3 regions of the Kribbella qitaiheensis genome follow, and region 1 is predicted to be linked to each of the others. Evidence: predicted binding sites of a transcription regulator. Region 1 holds the regulator's gene; each other region holds the start of a gene.

Region 1 (6,887 bases):
ACCGCGGTCGTGAACCGCTGCCGGTCCCGGCAGCGGCACCTCGTCGTGGTGGACAAGCACATGCCCAAGTCCTTGCCGGAGGAGCCCAGTGCGGAGCAGGCTGTGCTCCGGACGGCCGAGACCGACCGGGTGATCGAAGCGATGCGCACGCTGCCGGAGAAGCAGCGCACCGTGATGGTGTTGCGGTACTACGGTGAGCTCTCGGAGGCCGAGATCGCCGACACGATGGGGATCAGCCGCGGATCCGTGAAGAGCCACGCCGCGCGGGCGAGCAAGTCGCTGCGCCAGGTCCTGGAGCAGAGCCGATGACCAACCCCGACGACCAGTTCGACGAGCTGATGCGTCGCGCCCTGTCCGCGGAGGCCGACCGGGTCGAGCCGACGGACAGCCTGCACGAGATCCAGTCCCGGGTCCGCTCCCAGCGCAAGGTCGTCACCCGGCGCCCGTGGGTGATCACGGCCGGTGCGGCCGCGATCGGCACCGCCGCCGCGATCGGCGCCTTCACGATGCTCGGCGACGACGCCCGCAACACCGGCGAGCCCGAGGTGGCCGGCCCACCGGTGGGCACGACCAGCTCGAAGGCCACCGCCCCTGCTACGACACTCCCTTCGCAGGCGACCGTGCCGCCGAGCGCCGTGCCGACCGAGAAGGCGTCGGTTGCCAAGGACAGTGGCACGCCTGAACCGATGGTCAAGAGCAGGGCTGTTTCCGTCTACTGGCTCGGCAAATCAACAGGTAACGACACCGGCGCCGGCGTACGGCTCTACCGGACGTTCGCCCGGGTCAGTGGGCGCCCGGCACTGGAGGCGGTCCGCATGATGAGCAGCGGGAAGACCGAAGATCCCGACTACTACTCGCTGTGGCAGGACGCGACCCCCAGCTCGGTGACACAGGCCGATGGCGTGGTGACGGTCGACTTCAAGACATTGCCACAGCAGAAGCTGGAAGCGGGCATCGCACAAGTCGCCGTCCAGCAGCTCGTCTACACCGTCCAAGGCGCGCTCGGCGACCAAAGCGCACAGGTCCGCGTGACCCTGCAAGGGCGTTCCGGAGTGACCTTGTTCGGTCAGGTCGATACCCGCCAGGCTTTCAGCCGCGCGCAGGCCGCTGACGTCCAGGCGCTGGTCTGGATCAACTCGCCCACTGAGGGCGAGGCTGTGTCGAACCTGGTGACGGTCGACGGCATCGCCGCAACCTTCGAGGCGACCGTGAACTGGCGCGCCAGCAACCCGAAGACCAAGCAGCTGGTCCAAGGTCAGACGACGACGAAACAGGGCCAGGGCTTCTCCCCGTTCTCCTTCACCACCAAGCTCGCCCCCGGCCGCTGGCAGGTCGACGCCTACCTGATCTCCCCCCAGGACGGCCGCATCACCGACCTCGACTCGAAGACGGTCAGCGTCCGCTAGCTTCCAGTACTGCGGCCAGCAGGCCGGGGAACGCCTGGTCGAACTCGGACCGCCGGAGCCGGTTGACGCGACGCGGCCCCTGGTCGCGCTGCTCGATCAGCCCGGCGCCCCGCAGTACGGCGAAGTGGTGGCTGCGGGTCGCCTTGGTCACCGGAAGGTCGAACGTGCCGCACGCCCGCACCCAGTCCTCATGCGCAGCGAGGTCCTGCAGGATCATCCGGCGGACCGGATCGGCGAGTGCCTCCAGCGCGGTCTGCAGGTCGACGTCGGCCGGGTCCTCGTGGGTCAGTGAGCGGGACCGGGCCGTACTCATAGTGTTCGACCTTCGTCATACACTAGTGTTTGGTTCACATCGAACACTCTAGCGGAGGTGGCGTGATGATCGAGCTCGTCGACTACCAGTTCGGTCCGGAGGTCCGGAACCGGCTGGCCGAGGCGGAGCAGGCCGGGCGGGAAGGTGCACTCGCGGCGCTCGAGACGTTCTACTACGCGCTGAACCAGCAAGACCTCGACGTACTGACAGCTGTCTGGGCCGATCATGAGCTGGTCCAGCTGAACAACCCGATCGGTGGGATCCTGCGCTCGCGGTCCGCGGTGGAGAACCTCTATCGCAAGGTCTTCACCGGCGGCCTGAACGTACAGGTCACCTTCGGCGACGCGGTCACCTACTGGCGCGCCGACTCGGTCGTCTTCGCCGGTCGCGAGCGCGGCACCTACCAGCACCCGCAGCGTGGCGAGGTCCCGCTGGAAATCCGCACCACCCGTATCTTCGGCTACGACGACGGCCGCTGGGCCCAACTCCACCACCACGGCAGCATCGACAACGCCGAAGCCCTCGGCGCCTACCAGCAGGCCGCGCGCGGCTAGTCAGCTCCAGCGGGAGCGGGCGAGCAAGGCCGCAGCGGCGGCGATGCCTGCGGTCGAAGTACGAAGAACTGTGTCGCCAAGGAGAACTGCGTCGACCGCGAATGCCTCCAATTCAGCTGGGGAGATGCCTCCCTCAGGGCCGACGACCAATACGATATCGCCGCTCGTGGGCAAGGGCAGCGAGGAGAGCCGGGTCTTCGCCTCCTCGTGCAGCACCACCCGCAGCGCGGCGTGGGCCAGGAGTTGGGCCACCTCGGCGGTCGAGGCGATCGGAGCGACCTCGCAGAACCACGACCGACGGGACTGCTTGCTGGCCTCGAACGCCCATGCCTGCCACTTGGTCAGCGTCTTCGCGACCCGCTCGGGATTCGACCGGAACTGCGACCGCTCCGCGTTCCACGGCACGACCAGATCGACACCCACCTCGGTGAGCATCTCGACGGCGAGCTCGGCCCGCTCGCCCTTCGGCAAGGCCTGTACTACGACCAGCCGCGGACTCGCCGCCGGTACCGTCCCCCGCTGCTCCACGGACACGGTCACCCCGGTCTTCGAGGCAGCCGTCACGGGCCCTTCGGCGAAGGACCCGCGCCCGTCCGTCAGCCGGAGCCGCTCGCCCGGCCCGATCCGGCGTACGACGGCAGCATGACGACCCTCGGCGCCGTCGAGCACCAGCTCGGGCGCGTCGAGGTCAGCCAGGTAGAAGACCGCGAGTCCCATCTGTTCAGTGGTTGCCGAAAGCGTCGCGCAGGCGCCCGAAGACGCCCTTGTGGGTGGCCTGGATCTGCCCCTGCGGCCGCTCCTCGCCACGGGCCTGCGCGAGCTGCGTCAGCAACGCCGACTGGCTCTCGTCCAGCCTGGTCGGGGTTTCGACGATCACCTGGACGATCAGATCGCCACGACCCGCGTGCCGCAGTCGCGGGACACCGCGCGCGGTCAGCGTCATCGTCGTACCGGACTGGGTGCCGGCGCGGATCTCCAGCGGCATGGTCTCGCCCTCGAGCGTCGGCAGATCGATCGTCGTACCGAGCGCCGCGGCCGTCATCGGCAGCGTCACCGTGCAGTGCAGGTTGTCGCCGTTGCGGCTGAAGATCTCGTGCTGCTCGACCTCGATCTCGACGTACAGGTCGCCGGCCGGGCCGCCGCCGGGGCCGACCTCGCCCTGGCCGGACAGCTGCACCCGGGTGCCGCTGTCGACGCCACCGGGGATCTTCACCGTGACCGTACGCCGGGAGCGGACCCGGCCGTCACCGGAGCACTCGATGCACGGACTCGGGATGGTGGTGCCGAAGCCGCGGCAGGTCGGGCACGGACGCATCGTCCGGACCTCACCGAGGAAGGAACGCTGCGTGTGCGTCACCTCGCCCCGGCCCGTGGCAGATCTCGCAGGTGACCGGCTCGGATCCGGCGGCCGCGCCGGACCCCGAACAGGTCGGGCAGAGCACCGCCGTGTCGACCTTGAGCTCGCGGGTGGTCCCGAAGGCCGCCTCGGCGAGATCGATCCGGAGCGGGATGAGCGCGTCCTGGCCGCGCCGGGTCCTCGGCCGCGGCCCGCGGGTGGCCCCGCCGGTCTGGCCGAAGAAGGCGTCCATGATGTCGGTGAAGGTGAACGCCTGGCCGAAGCCTGCGCCTGCTCCCCCGCCCGGGCCGCTCGCGAACGGGTCACCGCCGAGGTCGTGCACCTGCTTCTTCTGCGGGTCGCTCAGTACCTGGAACGCGCGGCCGATCTCCTGGAACTTGTGGTGCGCGTCCTCGGAGTCGTTGACGTCCGGGTGGTACTGCCTGGCCAGCTTGCGGTAGGCCTTCTTGATCTCGTCCGGTGAGGCGTCTCGGCTGACGCCCAGGACGGCGTAGTAATCGGTGCTCATACTCCAGACCAACGGTAGGTGGTGTGTTCACTCATGAGTCGGCCAGGATCTGGCTGACGTAGCGCGCGACGGCGCGGACGGCGCCCATCGTGCTCGGATAGTCCATGTGGGTCGGGCCGACGATGCCCAGGGTGGCCAGCGCCTCCGACTTCGAGCCGTAACCGGTCGCGACGACCGAGGTGGTGACGAGGCCCTCGTACGGGTTCTCGTGGCCGATCCGGACCGTCAGGGTCTGCGGGTTGGTCGCCTCGCCGAGCAGCTTCAGCAGGATCACGTGCTCCTCGAGTGCCTCCAGCACCGGTTTCACGTTGCGCTCGAAGTCGTCGCCGTAGCGGGTCAGGTTGGCCGCGCCACCGACCGCGATCCGCTGCTCACCTTCGACCGTGAAGGCCTCCAGCAAGCTGGTCACGACAGCGGCGACCAACGGCCGGTCGGCAGGCGCGAAGTTCTCGGTCACGCTCTCGAGCGAGGTCGCCGCGTCGGTCAGCCGTTGGCCGGTCAGCGCCGAGTTCAGCCGGGAGCGGAGGTCCGCGATCAGTTTCTCGTCGACGTCGTCGTGCGTCTCGACAATCCGCTGCTCGACCCGCCCGGTGCTGGTGATCAGGACCAGCAGCAACCGCCGCGGCGTCATCGTGACCACTTCGATGTGGCGCACGCTGGACCGGCTGAGGGTCGGGTACTGCACGATCGCGACCTGCCGGGTGATCTGCGCGAGCAGCCGCACCGTCCGGCGTACGACGTCGTCAAGGTCGACCGCGCCGACCAGGAAGGACGAGATCGCCTTCTTCTCGGCCGCCGACAAGGTCTTCACCGTGCTCAGCTTGTCCACGAACAGCCGGTAGCCGGCGTCGGTCGGGATCCGGCCGGCGCTGGTGTGCGGCTGCGTGATGTACCCCTCTTCCTCCAGCGCGGCCATGTCGTTGCGCACCGTCGCCGGGGAGACGCCCAGGTTGTGCCGGTCGACCAGTGTCTTCGAACCGACCGGCTCATGGGTCGCCACGTAGTCCTCGACGATGGCCCGGAGCACGTCCAGTTTGCGTTCGTCCAGCACGCACACCACCCTCTCTCCGGCCGTCGGCCACGCTCGCCCGTACGTTTCGGGCTTGGCACTCCCGCAATTCGAGTGCCAGTCTACCGAGCCGTAGCGACAGTTACCCCGTCGAAGCGGCGTGGGCCCCGTCTCAGCTGCTTTCGGGTGACGCTCCCAACGGTACGGCCGCCGGACGGTCGACAGTACTTGCCACGTCCACAGGCTGGTCCTGAGCGGCAGCCTCGAGCAGCGACTCCAGTACGTCGAGCACGTGGTAGGCCAGCGTGCCGTTGGCCCGATGCGGCTCACCGGTACGGATCGCGCGCGCCATGTCGGCCAGGCCGACGCCACGGCCCGCTCCGGCGTACCCGCCGGCTACTGGGACCTCTGTCCACTCCCGGTTGGATGCGGTGACGAGCTCGACCTTGCCGTCGAAGCCGTTCGGGTCCGGCACGGACAGGCTGCCCTCGGTGCCGTACACCTCGATCCGTGGAAGTCGCGCGGCCCAGACGTCGAAGCTCATCAGCACAGTGGTGAGTGCGCCGGACTCGTGCTCGAGTACGCCGGTTACGTGGGTCGGCACGTCCACAGGGAAGGTTTCACCTGCCCGGGGACCGGTGTGAACCTTGCGCTGCTCCTGGGAGCGTCCAGCTCGCCCGGTAACCCGGCGTACTGGACCGAGCAGCGTGACGAGGCTGGTGACGTAGTAGGGGCCCATGTCGAGCAGCGGGCCGCCACCGGGCTGGTAGTAGAACTCCGGTGCGGGGTGCCACAGCTCGTGCCCGGGTGTGACGAAGGAGGCCGACGCAGCAGTCGGTACGCCGATGTCGCCGCGATCCAGGACGGCCCGTGCGGTCTGGGTGCCGGTGCCGAGCACTGTGTCGGGTGCGCAACCGATGCGGAGGTTGTTGGCGGCCGCGAGCTTGAGGAGCGGCTCCGCCTCGGCCCGGTCGACCGCGAGCGGCTTCTCTCCGTACGTGTGCTTCCCCGCCTGCAGCGCGGCTTGGTGGACTGGTGCGTGCGCGGCCGGGATCGTCAGGTTGAGGACGATGTCGACCGCGGGGTCTGCCAGCAAGTCGTCGGATGACAGGGCCCGGACTCCCGGGCGCTGGTCCGCGATGGCCTGGGCGCGGGAGATGTCCAGGTCAGCGACGGCGACCACCTCGACGCCGGGCAGCTTGGCCAGGTGGTCGAGGTAGGTGCCGCTGATGACACCGGTACCGACGATGCCGATGCCGGTCACTTGCTCGCCCACAGCAGCCCCCGTTCGATGATCGTGCGGACCTCGGGCACGTCCAGGTCGGCGAGGCTGTGGCCCGGCGTACAGACGAAGACGCGGCCTTCGCCCCAGCCGCGGGTCCAGACGGCCGGCATCGTCGCGCCGGCGATCCACGGGAAGTCCGGGTGGCCGCGGAACGTGGTGGTGGCGAGCACGTTGTTGGTCGGGTCGGCATGCACGTAGTACTGCTCGGTGTGCAGGTCGAAGTGCGTGATGCCCTCGACGATCGGGTCGTCGGAGACCACTTCGATCCGGTGGTCGACGAAGCCGCCCGGGTGCGAGATGAATTGGCCGCCGGTCATGAAGCTGTAGTCGGTGTCGCCGCGGAACGAGTCGACGATGCCGCCGTGCCAGCCGGCCAGGCCGGTCCCGGACCGGACCGCGGCCTCGAGTCCCTTGACCTGCTCGGCGGTGATCTCGCCCATGCTGATGCACTGCAG
Region 2 (6,887 bases), 3.5 Mb from region 1:
CTCGGCCCGCCTGCGCCCAGCACCGACGTCGTCAGCATTGCCTACGCCCGTTTCGCCGAGCCCGGTCCGGCCGGAGACTTCGCGAACAGCCCGTACGAGTACAACGTGGCCGCCTACCGGCTCGGCCAAGTCCTGGACGGCGTCCAGTTGAACCCTCGGCAGCAGGACTTCGCGACGGTGAACGGCGCCTACGCGGTCGACACGGACGTGCCTGATGAGGGCAAGACCATGCACTGGCCCCACCCGGCCGACGCGACGCTCGACTACGCAGTACCGACTACCGATGCACGGGAGCTGGTTAGCACGCTGCCGTTCCGGCGGACCGAGTACTACCTGACGCACGGATTGGCGTGGTCCTCGACCTTCGTCGCGCGGGCTGCGGACGGCTCCTCGGCCGGGCCGTGGCTGTTCGACTCGGAGCGGTCGGTCTACCGTCCTGGCCGGACCTACCAGCAGCAGTGGAACAAGGGGGTCTTCGGGCCGCGGTTGATCTCACCTCCGATCATGCCGAACGGGCTCGCGCGCGGCGCCCGGCGAGTGGGCGACCAGCTGATCCTCGGCCTGAGCTTGCGGTCGGACAGCAATCCGCTGCACGTGAACGAACCGAAGCTCCCGTCCGGATCGGCCAAGCTGTACCGCGACGGCGAGCTGGTCGTGGACTGGCCCCGGGCAGCCTACGTAGCGGCCGACGTGCCGCCTGCCGGCGCGTCGTACCGGCTCGAGACGCGAGTGGAGACGCCGTGGAGCCAGCGGTCGACCACTGTCGAGACGGCCTGGACTTTCCGGTCCGCCCACGTCGACGGCTCCGCGGCGCTGCCCTTCATGGCGGTGAACTTCACGCCGCCGCTGGACGATCACAACCAGGCACAAGCAGGATCCAGGTTCGTCGTCCCGGTCTCCGTCCAGCGTCAGCCGGGCGCCCCGGCGGTCCGCGTGAAGAACCTGACCGTCGACGTCTCCACCGACGACGGTAAGACCTGGCGGGCTGCGACGGTGCATCAGGTCGGGGACGGCTGGCGTGCGGAGGTGGACAACCCCAGAGGTGCGGCTGTGTCACTGCGTTCCGTCGCGGAGGACGTTGAGGGCAACAAGGTGGAGCAGACCGTGCTGCGTGGATACGTGGTGAAGCGCTGATGCCTGCGGTGCGTGCAACCTGGCAGCGGGCTTGGACGGTATCGAACGGTGAGGAAGTGTCCGGCAAGGATCCGAGGAGAAGCGTGGCCATCGACCGAGACCAGGAATTCTCGACGTACGTCGCCGCGCACCGTGGCCGGATGGTGCGGATCGCGCGGCTGCTCACCACCGGCGACGCGCACTGGGCCGAGGACCTGGTGCAGACAGCGCTCACCAAGCTGTACCTGAAGTGGCACCGGGTCAGTCCGGAGCTCGGCCCGCCGGCTGGACCAACGATAAGCCGACGGCTCCGGCGGCGACACTCGCCGTCACCGGCCGCCCGGCATCGACGCGGTGTCGAGACGGTGGGGGTGGGTCAGTGGTTGCGGTAGTAGGCGATCTTGTCGTCCAGGACTTCGAGGGCGAGGTTCAGCTTGGCGACCTCGTCTCGCAGTCGGTCCCGGTTGCCTTCGAGCAACTCGACCACGTCCGCGCTGCCGTTCGAGCGGTCACGCAGCCGGCCCATGAACCTCTGCAGGTCGGTGATTCCCAGCCCGGCCCGGCGCAGGCAGACCAAGAGCCCCAACCACGCCACATCGTGATCGGTATAGACCCGCTGACCACCCGACGTACGCTGCACCGGGCCGAAGAGGCCCAGGCGTTCGTAGTACCGCAAGGTGTCCAGGCTCAGGCCGGTGCGCTCGGAGGCTTCGGCAGGTGCGTACGAACTCATGACCTCCATCCTCCGACCTAGAGCACGCTCCAGGTCAAGCGCCGGCGCGGAACAGGATTAGCGGCGAGTGCCCGGCCGGGAGCGGCAACGGGCGCAGCACCTCGTCCGTCGGCTGGTCGACCGGGCACTCGCTCATGTGTTCGAAGATACATTCGAATACACTCCGAATGCAAATCGCCGAGCAGCGAGTTGCCGACTCTCAGGCGGAGACCCGCCGGCACGAGTAGGCGACCGCGTCACGCCCGATCCGGGTGACGATGAGTGTGGCACTCGCCGCCCCCTTCGGCGCCAGCCGCCGACGCAGTACGGCGGGATCCACATCGACCCCACGCTTCTTGATCTCGAGCGTGCCGATGCCCTCCGCGCGCACCCAGGCCCGCAGCGCCTTCTCGCGGTACGGCAACTCCTCGACAACCTCATAGGCAGAGGCCAACGGCGTCGCCACCAACTCATCAGCAGTGACGTAAGCGATCCGTAGATCCAGCAGCCAACCACCGACCGCGTCGGCGACCGCAGTAACCAGCCCAGCGCGAACCACCGCACCATCCGGCTCGTAGATGTACCGCCCGACCGGACCGTCGACGGCTTCCGGCGCAGACGCCACTGTCGCTCCACCCGGCAACAGCGTCGCGCGACGCGCAGTACCGCCGTACAGCTTCCCCGACCAGAGCGCGGCCTCCTTGACCTCACCGGCGTCGCTCACCCACTCCGCTTCGACCCCTGCCGGTACGGCGTCGTGCGGGATCCCCGGAGCGACCTTGACGCAGGCAGTGCGCTCCAGGAGCGCACTGATGAAGGACCACGGCGGCGAGTACGCGTTGTGGTCGAACACCCGCTTCCCATCGGCCCGCCGGGCGGGGTCAGCGAAGACCACCTCGTACTGCGTGACGTCGTGCGCCTCCGCGTCTCCCACGACGACCTCACCCGGCAGGCCGAGCGCAGCAAGATTCGCGCGTGCTGCTGCGGCCGTCTCCGGGTCGCGCTCGACGCCCGTGACGCGCAGCCCGGCCCGCGCTGCGCTGATGAGGTCGCCACCGATCCCACAGCCCAGGTCGACCACCGACGCCTCCGGCATCGTCGCAGCGATCCGTGCAGCCCGGTGGTTCCCGACAGTAGAACGCGTTGCCTGCTCGAACCCATCCGGAGTGAAGTACATCCGTGCCGCGTCCTCCGCGCCGAACTTGGCGACGGCCCGATGGCGTAGTGACGCCTGGGTAATCGCGGCGGTCACCACAGCAGCTTCGTACCGGCGTCTGAGCTTCTCGACCAGCTTGAGCTCACCGCCTGGCGCGTACGCCGAACAAGCCTCGGCCAGCACGGTGCTGCCGATCGGGTCGAGCAACAGGGTGAGAGTCACCCGCCCAAGTCTGCCTGGGCGGTCCCTATCGTCTACACGGCGGCTCGCGTGCTGCCCGACATCGGGTAGGACTGTTCCCGGGGGCGAGATTCTGGCACTCGAGTTGACCGAGTGCTAAACGCGGCCTAGATTCGGTGTTGGCACTCTCCACTCGAGGGTGCCAGCGGCCCGGCCTCTGATCCCCGCGACGGCAGAGGCGTACGGCCGTCTGTTTCACCCCGAAAACACGAAGAACTCGACCGTGGAGGTCAGCAAGTGTCGGTCACGATCAAGCCGCTCGAGGACCGTATCCTCGTAGCGCCGCTCGAAGCCGAGCAGACCACGAAGTCCGGCCTGGTGATCCCGGACACCGCCAAGGAGAAGCCGCAGGAGGGCGAGGTCATTGCGACCGGCCCCGGCCGCATCGACGACAACGGCAACCGCGTCCCGCTGGACGTCAACGTGGGTGACAAGGTCATCTACTCCAAGTACGGCGGCACCGAGGTCAAGTACGACGGCCAGGACTATCTGATCCTGGGCGCCCGCGACATCCTCGCCATCGTCAGCAAGTGACGATCGCCCGCAGGTCCTGACTGACACCGCTCCGGTGACCGGATTCCCGGCGCCGGGGCGGAGTCGGTTCTGACCGCGGGCACCAAGATCGCCAGTAACCCAGAGAGGGACAGAGTTTTCCATGCCGAAGATCCTCGAGTTCGACGAGAACGCGCGGCGCGCCCTTGAGCGTGGCGTCGACAAGCTCGCGAACACGGTGAAGGTGACGCTGGGGCCGAAGGGCCGCTACGTCGTGCTGGACAAGAAGTGGGGCGCCCCGACCATCACCAACGACGGTGTCACCGTCGCCCGTGAGGTCGAGCTGGACGACCCGTTCGAGAACCTTGGCGCGCAGCTGGCCAAGGAGGTCGCCACCAAGACCAACGACGTCGCCGGTGACGGCACCACCACCGCGACGGTGCTGGCCCAGGCGCTGGTGCACGAGGGCCTGCGGGCCGTCGCCGCCGGGGTCAACCCGATGGGTCTGAAGAAGGGCATCGAGGCGGCCGTCGAGGCCGTGTCGGCGCGCCTGATCGAGACCGCGCGGCCGGTCGACGACAAGGGCGACATGGCCCACGTCGCCACCATCTCCGCGCGTGACGCCGAGATCGGCAAGCTGATCGCGGAAGCCTTCGACAAGGTCGGCAAGGACGGCGTCATCACCGTCGAGGAGTCGAACACCTTCGGCACCGAGCTGGACTTCACCGAGGGCATGCAGTTCGACAAGGGCTTCATCTCGCCGTACTTCATCACCGACGCCGAGGGTGGCGAAGCGGTGCTGGACGACCCGTACATCCTGATCCACCAGGGCAAGATCTCCGCTGTCGCGGACCTGCTGCCGCTGCTGGAGAAGGTCGTGCAGTCGGGCAAGACGCTGCTGATCATCGCCGAGGACGTCGAGGGCGAGGCCCTGTCGACCCTGGTGGTCAACAAGATCCGCGGCAACTTCACCTCCGTCGCCGTCAAGGCGCCGGGCTTCGGCGACCGCCGCAAGGCGATGCTCGAGGACCTGGCCGCGCTGACCGGCGCCCAGGTGATCGCGCCCGAGGTCGGCCTCAAGCTCGACCAGGTGGGTCTGGAGGTGCTCGGCACCGCTCGCCGGATCGTCGTCACCAAGGACAACACCACCGTCGTCGAAGGCGCCGGCAAGTCCGACGACATCGACGGCCGGGTGAACCAGATCAAGGCCGAGATCGAGCGCACCGACTCCGACTGGGACCGCGAGAAGCTCCAGGAGCGCCTCGCCAAGCTGGCCGGCGGCGTCTGCGTGATCAAGGTCGGCGCGGCCACCGAGGTCGAGCTGAAGGAGAAGAAGCACCGGATCGAGGACGCCGTGTCCGCGACCCGTGCGGCCATCGAGGAAGGCATCGTGGCCGGTGGCGGTTCCGCCCTCGTGCACGCCGCCGCTGTCCTCGAGGGCGGCCTGGGCCTCGAGGGCGACGAGCTCGCCGGAGTCCGGATCGTCCGCAAGGCCATCGTCGAGCCGCTGCGCTGGATCGCCGAGAACGGTGGCTACGAGGGCTACGTCGTGACCGCCAAGGTCGCGGAGCTCGAGGTCGGCAGTGGCTTCAACGCCGCCACCGGCGAGTATGGCGACCTGCTGGCCCAGGGTGTCCTGGACCCGGTCAAGGTGACCCGTTCCGCGCTGGCCAACGCCGGCTCGATCGCGGCCCTGCTCCTCACCACGGAGACCCTGATCGTCGACAAGCCCGAAGATGAAGAGCCCGCCGCGGCCGGTCACGGTCACGGCCACGGTCACTGATTCTTCACTTCTCCACCCGCACCACCAGAACTGCCCGGCCGGTCCTCGGACCAGCCGGGCAGTTCTTCTTGTACTCCGGGAAGTACACCCCCGCGCTGGGGGCAGGGGACCGGGGCCCTCACACCGCGCCCTTGTGCTCCAGCTGAGCAGCCTTCACCCGGCGGACACTCACCCCCGTGCACAGAGACGCCCCAGAGCGTGGCCGCGCAGCACCCCGCCTCCACACTCCTGCCGCGCTTGTGGCCGTGCCTGGAGTCCGTTCGGGCCGGACGCAGGCCCGACAGTGGAGACGTCGCGATGCCCCGACCAGCCGCCGGCAGGCAGGAGTTGCGTGGGGGCTGTTCGCTGTACGTGGCGGTAGTGACAGGTTGTAGTGAAAGAAGCTCAGTCATCACCGATTGCCACTATGCAAGCGGGGTCGGCGGCCGTACTATCTTGCAGGCTGACCGGTCCGATACGAGGGGGCGAGGTGACCGAGGTCCAAGTACCGCACACCCCTGACCGGGTGGATCTGCGTGATCTCGCCGCGCTGGCTAGCAGTGGCGATCGGACAGCGTTGAACGATCTGCTGACCCGGGTTCGGGCTGTTGCCCATCGGTATGTGCGATCGAGGCTGTGGACTTATCCGGGCGGCGCCGACATGGTCGATGACGTCGCTCAGGAAGTCTGTGTCGCGGTCTTCGGCGCACTCGGCCGGTACCGTGACGAGGGTCGGCCGTTCGAGGCGTTCGTGTACGGCATCGCGGCGAGGAAGGTCGCCGATGCCCAGCGTGCGTTCGCGGTGGCGGACGTGTCGACGCCGGATCTTCCGGACGGCGCGGACGAGTCGCCGACGCCGGAGGAGCACGCCGTACGGTATGCGGAGCTCAGGCACGTGATGAGCTTGATGGACAGATTGCCGGAGAAGCTGCGGGAGATCCTGCGACTCCGGGTGGTTGCGGGGATGTCAGCCGAGGAGACCGGCCGGGCACTGGGGATGACACCGGGGGCGGTGAGGGTCGCACAGCATCGGGCGTTGAATACGCTCAGGGGGTTTGTGGGGCATGAGGCAAAGGTGGAACGAAGGGCAGGGGAGGAGCGACATGGGTGACCGATTTGATCTGGACGCGATCGAAGCCGATGACGCGCTGCTCGACCTGCTCGCAGCCGGTGGGGAGACCGCCTGGGCGGCGGCCGAGCACGACCCGGCCCTGATGGTGCTGGCCGAACTCAGGCTGGCCGTCGAGGTGATGGACGAGCTCCCGGTGGAGACGATCGACGACCCGGAGAGCTTCCTGGCGCGCTGTGCCGCGCTGCATCCGGTGAACGACCCGTTCGCTCGCAAGATGGCGGCCCGTGGCCTGGCGCTCGGTGTCGTCGCGGTCGCCGCGCTGTCGGTGTCCGGTGTGGCC
Region 3 (6,887 bases), 3.6 Mb from region 1:
CCCCGGCACGTTGACCACCAGGAATGCCGTCCACAAGGCGATCCAGCCGCCGCCGTACCCGCGCAGTACGCCGCGATACCAGAGGCCGCCTCCCTCCTCGGCCGCCCGCTGACCGAAGTACACGAACAGGTAGGACGCGACAGCGATCGGCCAGAACACCCAGAGCTTCGCCCAGTCGTAGGGCACCATCACCAGGGCCGACAGGCAGACCAGCGCGACGGCCCAGTGATAGGTCTCGCCGAGCCAGTTGAGGCTTCGGCGGCGCAAGGTGAAAACGATCGCCAACGGACCGAACACGAGCGCGACGATTCCGGCCACCACGTGCAGGATCAGCGCGATATCACGCATCGCGGCGGCTCCCCTGACTCCGGTGATCACCGGAGGTGTCTGACATGTCAGGGAAGCATAGGGGTGATACCGCCCGCCGTCTGCCCCTGGTGAAGAACTCTTTCCACCAGGAGCAGACCACTCCCGTCAGTCGATCGGGTAGGACGCGACCATCCGTACGGCGTGGTTGCGGTAACCCTGCCGCTCGAAGCTCGCCGCCATCGGCTTGTTGGTCAGGTCGGTATCGGCCCTGATCCGCTCGGCTCCGCTCTCCACGAGCAGATGCGTCGTCTCGGCCAGCAGGTCATCGCTGTAGCGGTGCCCGCGTTGCTCCGGCACCACCCCGACATAGCCGACGACAGGCCCACCGTTGTTGGCCGAGGGCAACGTGAACCCGACCAGCTTGCCCTCACCGTCGTACGCGAGTCTCCACCAGGAGCGCTCACCCGGCATGGACTGGTAGATCGCCAGGTCCTCCCTGGCCGTGCCCTCGACACCGAGCCGGGCGACACCTCTTGCGGTAGCGGCGTCGAGGCTGCCCTCGATCACCCGGCTGAACACGGCGACGAAGGCCTCGTCGTCGGCCGGCTCGAACCGCAACCGGGTCGACCTCGCCGGCAGACCGTCGGCCGGCGTCCATTCGTACCGCAGCCGCTCGGTCAGCTCCGACAGCCCCGCCGCCGCGGCCGCTTCGAGCCGCGGCTCCAGCTCGGCGACGACGTCCGGCTGGTCACGCCAGGCGTTGGGCAGGAAGAAGTGGTACTCCGGCTGCTCAGCGTCGGCGGGGAAGGTGGCCAGCGCGGAGCGGATCAGCTCGGTCCAGACGGCGACCCGGTCGGCACCAGGTACGGCGTACAGGCCGTCGATGCTGAACGGATGGCCGAACTGCTCCATGCCCCACCAGATGGCCAGGCCGACGATCTCGCCGTCGCTTTCGGCCACCCAGGTCCAGTCGTAGCGGTAGGCGCCCGACGCGAGGTACTCGTCGAAGCGCGGTCGGGTCACGGTGTTCACCGACTGCTCGGCGATCAGCGTGTGGACGGTGTCGAGATCGGTCTCGACGGCAGTACGGATCTTCACTTTCGAATCCTCCAGAAGGAGGCACGGGATCGGCTCAGCGCGAGCTGGACGAGCGGATCGGACGCGCCGGAACACAGGTCAGTCGGTTCATCGGTCGCTCCTCTCCTCGCGGTCGTTCTCGCTGCCGCAGACAGTACGGCCATGGCGAGGTCATGGTCCACCGAATTAACCGGCCGATCCCTGCCACTCGCGGCGTCCTTCCGCAAGGTCACCAGCTGACCGCGTGGGACAACGCAAAGGCGGTCCCAGCCGGAGCTGGGACCGCCTTCATGATGCTTTGTGGTGCTGGACCTCAGGAGATCAGAAGTCCATGCCGCCCATGTCGGGGGCGCCGCCCTGGGCGGCACCGGCCTTCTCGGGCTTGTCGGCGATGACTGCCTCGGTGGTGAGGAACAGCGCCGCGATCGAGGCTGCGTTCTGCAGCGCCGAACGGGTGACCTTGGCCGGGTCGATGATGCCGGTCTTGATCAGGTCCACGTACTCACCGGTCGCGGCGTTCAGACCGTGACCCGGCTCGAGGTTGCGAACCTTCTCCACCACGACGCCACCCTCGAGGCCGGCGTTCACGGCGATCTGCTTCAACGGTGCCTCGACCGCGGACCGCACGATGGCGGCACCGGTGGCCTCGTCACCCTCGAGCTCCAGCTTCTCGAACGCGATCACGCTCGCCTGCAGCAGCGCCACGCCGCCACCGGCGACGATGCCCTCTTCGACGGCGGCCTTCGCGTTGCGAACGGCGTCCTCGATGCGGTGCTTGCGCTCCTTCAGCTCGACCTCGGTGGCCGCGCCGACCTTGATCACCGCAACGCCACCGGCCAGCTTGGCCAGTCGCTCCTGCAGCTTCTCGCGGTCGTAGTCGGAGTCCGACTTCTCGATCTCGGCGCGGATCTGGTTCACCCGGCCGGAGATCTGGTCGGCGTCGCCGGTGCCCTCGACGATGGTCGTCTCGTCCTTGGTGACGACGATCTTGCGGGCCTGGCCGAGCAGCTCCAGGTCCACGCTGTCGAGCTTGAGGCCGACCTCCTCGGAGATCACCTCGCCGCCGGTGAGGACGGCGATGTCGACGAGCATGGCCTTGCGGCGGTCACCGAAGCCCGGCGCCTTGACGGCGACGGTCTTGAAGGTGCCCTTGATCTTGTTCACGACCAGGGTCGCCAGGGCTTCGCCCTCGATGTCCTCGGCGATGATGGCCAGCGGCTTGCCGGTCTGCATCACCTTCTCCAGCACCGGGACCAGGTCCTTGATGCTGGAGATCTTGCTGTTCACGATGAGGATGTACGGGTCGTCGAGAACCGCTTCCATCCGCTCGGTGTCCGTCACGAAGTACGGCGAGATGTAACCCTTGTCGAAGCGCATGCCCTCGGTGAGCTCGAGCTCCAGACCGAAGGTGTTGCTCTCCTCGACGGTGATGACACCTTCCTTGCCGACCTTGTCCATCGCCTCGGCGATGATCTGGCCGACCTGGGTGTCCGCGGCCGAGATCGAGGCGGTGGCCGCGATCTGCTCGCGCGTCTCGACCGGCTTCGCCAGCGCCAGCAGCTGCTCGCTGACGGCCTCGACAGCCTTCTCGATGCCCTTCTTCAGGCCCATCGGGTTGGCGCCGGCGGCGACGTTGCGCAGACCCTCGCGCACGAGCGCCTGGGCCAGCACGGTCGCCGTGGTGGTGCCGTCACCAGCGACGTCATCCGTCTTCTTGGCAACTTCCTTGACGAGCTCGGCCCCGATCTTCTCGTACGGGTCCTCGAGCTCGATCTCCTTGGCGATGGAGACACCGTCATTGGTGATCGTGGGGGCGCCCCACTTCTTTTCCAAGACGACGTTGCGGCCCTTCGGGCCAAGCGTCACCTTGACGGCGTCGGCGAGGGTGTTCATACCTCGCTCGAGGCCACGGCGCGCCTCTTCATTGAAAGCAATCAGCTTGGGCATTCTCCGCGAGTCCTCCCGCGTCGAGTTTTTGGTTCAGCCGGCCGGATGCCCGCGACGGACGGTGCTTTCGGTGCGGCGGTCACGTCCCGCCACCTCTCCGGCACCTCATCGAGGCCGTCTATGGTCACACCTACCGGGCGCGAGCAATTATCACTCTCACCCGGTGAGTGCTAACCAAGTATTAGCACTCGCCCCAAGCGAGTGCAAGCCAGCCCTCCCTCCACACCCCCTCTTCCGGCCCCCGTTCCCGCTGCAGAACTAGTGTCCTGCGTCTGAAGCTTGCTGGATAAGTTGGTTTCGGGTGTTTGTCCTGCGACGCGGTGGTGGCGGCTTCGGCTGCGTTGGCGGTAGTACTCTGCCCGCCGGAATCGGGTGAGAGTTCGTTCGCCGTCGGGGGCAGGGGCGGTATGGGGTTGGTCAAGTCGCGCGGAGCGTGATTGGGCCGGCCGGCCGGCTCCGAGGGCTGTAGGCGTCCGGGAAGCCCCTGTTGCCTGCAGTACGGACGCCTTTGTGCATCGGCTGAGTGTTCCGGGCCGATCGCCTGCTCAGGCCGTGCACAAAGGTACGGAACGCCTGCGTCGGTTGCCGGCCCCTGTGCATCCAGTAGGCATGTTCCCGGGGCCGGGGTACTCAGCCGGTGCACAAAGACGCCCGCACTGGGGGCAACCGGGGTAGCCGTCACCGGCGCGGCCTCGGACACCGTCCGGGGGCCAGTTTCGACGAGGCGATCACCGGCCGAACGGGCCCGGATCGAGGCCGCCCGTCCAGCCCTGAACCGACGAAAGTCGTCAGGGGCGAGGGGTCGGTGTGGGCAGGGGTCGGCTCAGGGGTCGGTCGGGTCCGATCCTGATGTGGCGGAGGGGTCCGCGGCGGCACAGTTGGGGACATGACGAACTCAACTGCACCGTTCTCGAACCTGTCCGGCAAGGTCCTCCGTCGCTCGCGTAACCAGCGGATGCTGTCCGGTGTCTCCGGCGGCATCGCGGAGTACCTCAACATCGACGCGACGCTGGTCCGGCTGGGCATCGTCGGACTCACCATCATCACCGGCGGCACCGCACTGATCGGCTACGTGATCGCCTGGATCGTGATGCCGGAGTCCGACGGCAAGGCGGTCTGGCAGAACGTCCAACAGAACGTTCAGCAGAACGGCCAGCAGGAGTCGGACATCGCCGCCCGCATCTACGACGACAAGCCGCCGGCCGCGTGACCCCGGCAGCCCGGGCCATCCTGGCCCGGCGCCGGCGGGCACTACTACTCAAGCTCCACCGCCAACGCCAGCAGCACGGTGACGACTCTCCTCGGTAGGCCCCGACAGGTCGTCACCGTGCTGCCGCTCCACCGAACTACTGACACACTGCCCCGGTGCAGACGGAAACCGGGGCAACGCACTGCCCACAGTGCTCCCAGCAAGTCCCCGTAGACCCGCGGTGCGTCACCTGGTGCGACAAGTGCGACTGGAACGTCGATCCGACGCCTACTGACCGCCCGTACGCGGCCTGGCGCCTCAAGCTCGAGCACCGCCTCGCCGACACGCTCTACCGCGAACTGGAGTCCGGCACAGTCCACCGCGCAAGCTGGGACGCCGCCCGGCTCACGGCGTACCTACTGTCCGCACTGCTACTCCTGGTGCCACTGACCGCGTTCCTCGGCGGCATCGCCCTACTGCTCTTCTACAGACCGCTCTGGCTCAGCATCGCCTTCGCCGTAGTCGCCTTCTGCCTGGCAATCCTGTTCCGCCCACGCATGCATGGGCTGAGCGACGATGCACAGCCACTGCACCGCGCCGACGCCCCAAGCCTGTACGCCGTACTGGATCGCCTCGCCGAGGCCATCGGCACCCAGCCGGTACACCTGGTCGTCGTGGACGCCGAGCCGAACATCTGGTTCGCCAGGATCGGCTGGCGGTTCCGGCCCGTGGTCGGCATCGGCGTGCCGGCATGGATCGCCTTAGGTCCACAGGAGCGGGTCGCGGTGCTGGCGCACGAACTCGGCCACGGCAAGCACGGCGACGCCCGGCACGGTTTCGTGGTCGACGCCGCGGAGACGATCCTGGCCGAGATCCAGGAGACCTTCAGCACCCAGCCGCTGGACGACTTCCGCCGCGAGGCCGGCGTCTATCTGGAGACCGACCCGACCGTCGGCATCGTGACCAGGATCCTCAATGCCACTGTCGGCGCGCTGGCACGCAGCTACGGCTGGTTGCTGGCCAAGGCTGCGCTGCGCAGCAGCCAGCGGGCCGAGTATCTGGCCGACCGCAAAGCAGGCGAGATGGCCGGCTCCGAAGCGGCCGCGTCCATGCTCGAGCGGACGCTGCTGTTCAGTACCTCGTACTTGGCGCTCGAGCGAAGGCTCCGCTTCGCTCCCGACGAGGAGCCGGTTGCGGCGGTCCGCCGCGAGCTCGGTGAGTTCCCGGCCCGCGAGATCGAGCGGCGGGTCCGGGCCAGCCGGATCCGGGACACCAGAACCGACTCGACCCACCCGCCGACGTACCTGCGGACCAGGCTGATCCGCACCAGGCCCGCCACGAGTGCACGCGTAGTACTGGGTCCTGAGGAGAATCACGCGATCGATCGTAAGCTGGCTGGGCCGGCGGACGCGGCTCTGAGGGAGCTCCAGCTGTCGTTCCCGCGGTAGCTAGACCTTGAGGCTGGTCCGCGCGGCCGCGGCTACTGCTATGTCGGGGTGGTCGGCGAAGGCACCGTCGATGCCGGCCGCGGCGAAGCGGGCCAATTCACCGGCCATGTCCAGGCCGGGCCGGGGTGAAGCGACGCTCGGCACGGAAGGTCCAGACCTGCACGGAGAGCCCGGCGCGATGCGCCTGGTCCACCAGGCTGGTCGGTTCGCCCAGTGCCCCGCTGGAGGTCCGTGGGATCACCAGGTCCTTGTGCGGCGCCAGTACTTGCGCGTACGTCGAGATCTCGCGCAGGCCGGCCGGTTCGATCAGGTCCAGGAACGTCCTGCCGTCGCCCGTCCGCAGGAAGTCGTTCGGCGCGTTCTCGGAGTCGACCAGTTGCACCAGCGGCACACCAGTCATCACCGACAGGCGGCGGAGACTCGTCGGCTCGAACGACTGGACCATCGCCTCGCCCTTGCGCAGCCCCAGCACGGCCAGCCGCTCCGCGAGCAACTCCTCCAGCGGCAACCCCAGGTGCCGGAAGTACGCCGGATGCTTGATCTCGGGGATCACCCCGATCGGACGGCCGAGTCGCTGCGACTCCTGCCGGGCCAGCGCGACGACGTCGTCGAAGGTCGGGATCGTCTCCCGGCCGTCGTACGCCGTGTTGGCGGCCCGGAGCGCGGGCATCCGTTCCCTGGCCCGGAGCGTGCGCAGTTCCTCGTAGGTGAAGTCCTCGACGAACCAGCCGGTGACGGCGGCCCCGTCGATGATCTTGGTGATCCGCCGGTCCGCGAACACCGCGTGGTCGGCGATGTCCGTCGTACCGGAGATCTCGTTCTCGTGCCGGGCCACCAGGACGCCGTCGAGCGTGGCGACCAGGTCGGGCTCCAGGTAGTCGGCCCCCAGCGCCGCCGCGAGGCGGTACGCCGACGGC

What was found. Region 1 encodes HrcA, which represses chaperone genes, less so after heat shock. Its sites were predicted from a motif close to TTGGCACTCGNNNNNNNCGAGTGCCAA; they were not measured.
Region 2: the regulator HrcA is predicted to act here: its motif matches at 3,295-3,321, upstream of groES (co-chaperone GroES).
Region 3: the regulator HrcA is predicted to act here: its motif matches at 3,515-3,541, upstream of groL (chaperonin GroEL).

Annotation. Positions count from the first base shown of each region.
Region 1 covers NZ_CP043661.1:6,769,740-6,776,626, reverse strand. Annotated here, with positions in the region: gene F1D05_RS32230 (SigE family RNA polymerase sigma factor) at 1-309, shown strand, start outside; gene F1D05_RS32225 (Gmad2 immunoglobulin-like domain-containing protein) at 306-1,406, shown strand; gene F1D05_RS32220 (ArsR/SmtB family transcription factor) at 1,393-1,719, opposite strand; gene F1D05_RS32215 (YybH family protein) at 1,785-2,273, shown strand; gene F1D05_RS32210 (16S rRNA (uracil(1498)-N(3))-methyltransferase) at 2,274-2,990, opposite strand; partial or broken gene dnaJ (molecular chaperone DnaJ) at 2,995-4,138, opposite strand; gene hrcA (heat-inducible transcriptional repressor HrcA) at 4,170-5,189, opposite strand; gene F1D05_RS32195 (Gfo/Idh/MocA family protein) at 5,320-6,423, opposite strand; gene F1D05_RS32190 (ThuA domain-containing protein) at 6,408-6,887, opposite strand, start outside.
Region 2 covers NZ_CP043661.1:3,231,796-3,238,682, reverse strand. Annotated here, with positions in the region: gene F1D05_RS14865 (S8 family serine peptidase) at 1-1,134, shown strand, start outside; gene F1D05_RS41965 (sigma factor) at 1,218-1,505, shown strand; gene F1D05_RS14855 (MerR family transcriptional regulator) at 1,490-1,846, opposite strand; gene F1D05_RS14850 (class I SAM-dependent methyltransferase) at 2,046-3,203, opposite strand; gene groES (co-chaperone GroES) at 3,459-3,755, shown strand; gene groL (chaperonin GroEL) at 3,877-5,496, shown strand; gene shbA (RNA polymerase sigma factor ShbA) at 5,903-6,586, shown strand; gene F1D05_RS14830 (hypothetical protein) at 6,579-6,887, shown strand, end outside.
Region 3 covers NZ_CP043661.1:3,188,445-3,195,331, forward strand. Annotated here, with positions in the region: gene F1D05_RS14660 (hypothetical protein) at 1-348, opposite strand, end outside; gene F1D05_RS14665 (GNAT family N-acetyltransferase) at 475-1,407, opposite strand; gene groL (chaperonin GroEL) at 1,708-3,333, opposite strand; gene F1D05_RS14675 (PspC domain-containing protein) at 4,220-4,543, shown strand; gene F1D05_RS14680 (M48 family metalloprotease) at 4,699-5,970, shown strand; gene F1D05_RS14685 (glycerophosphodiester phosphodiesterase family protein) at 6,068-6,887, opposite strand, start outside.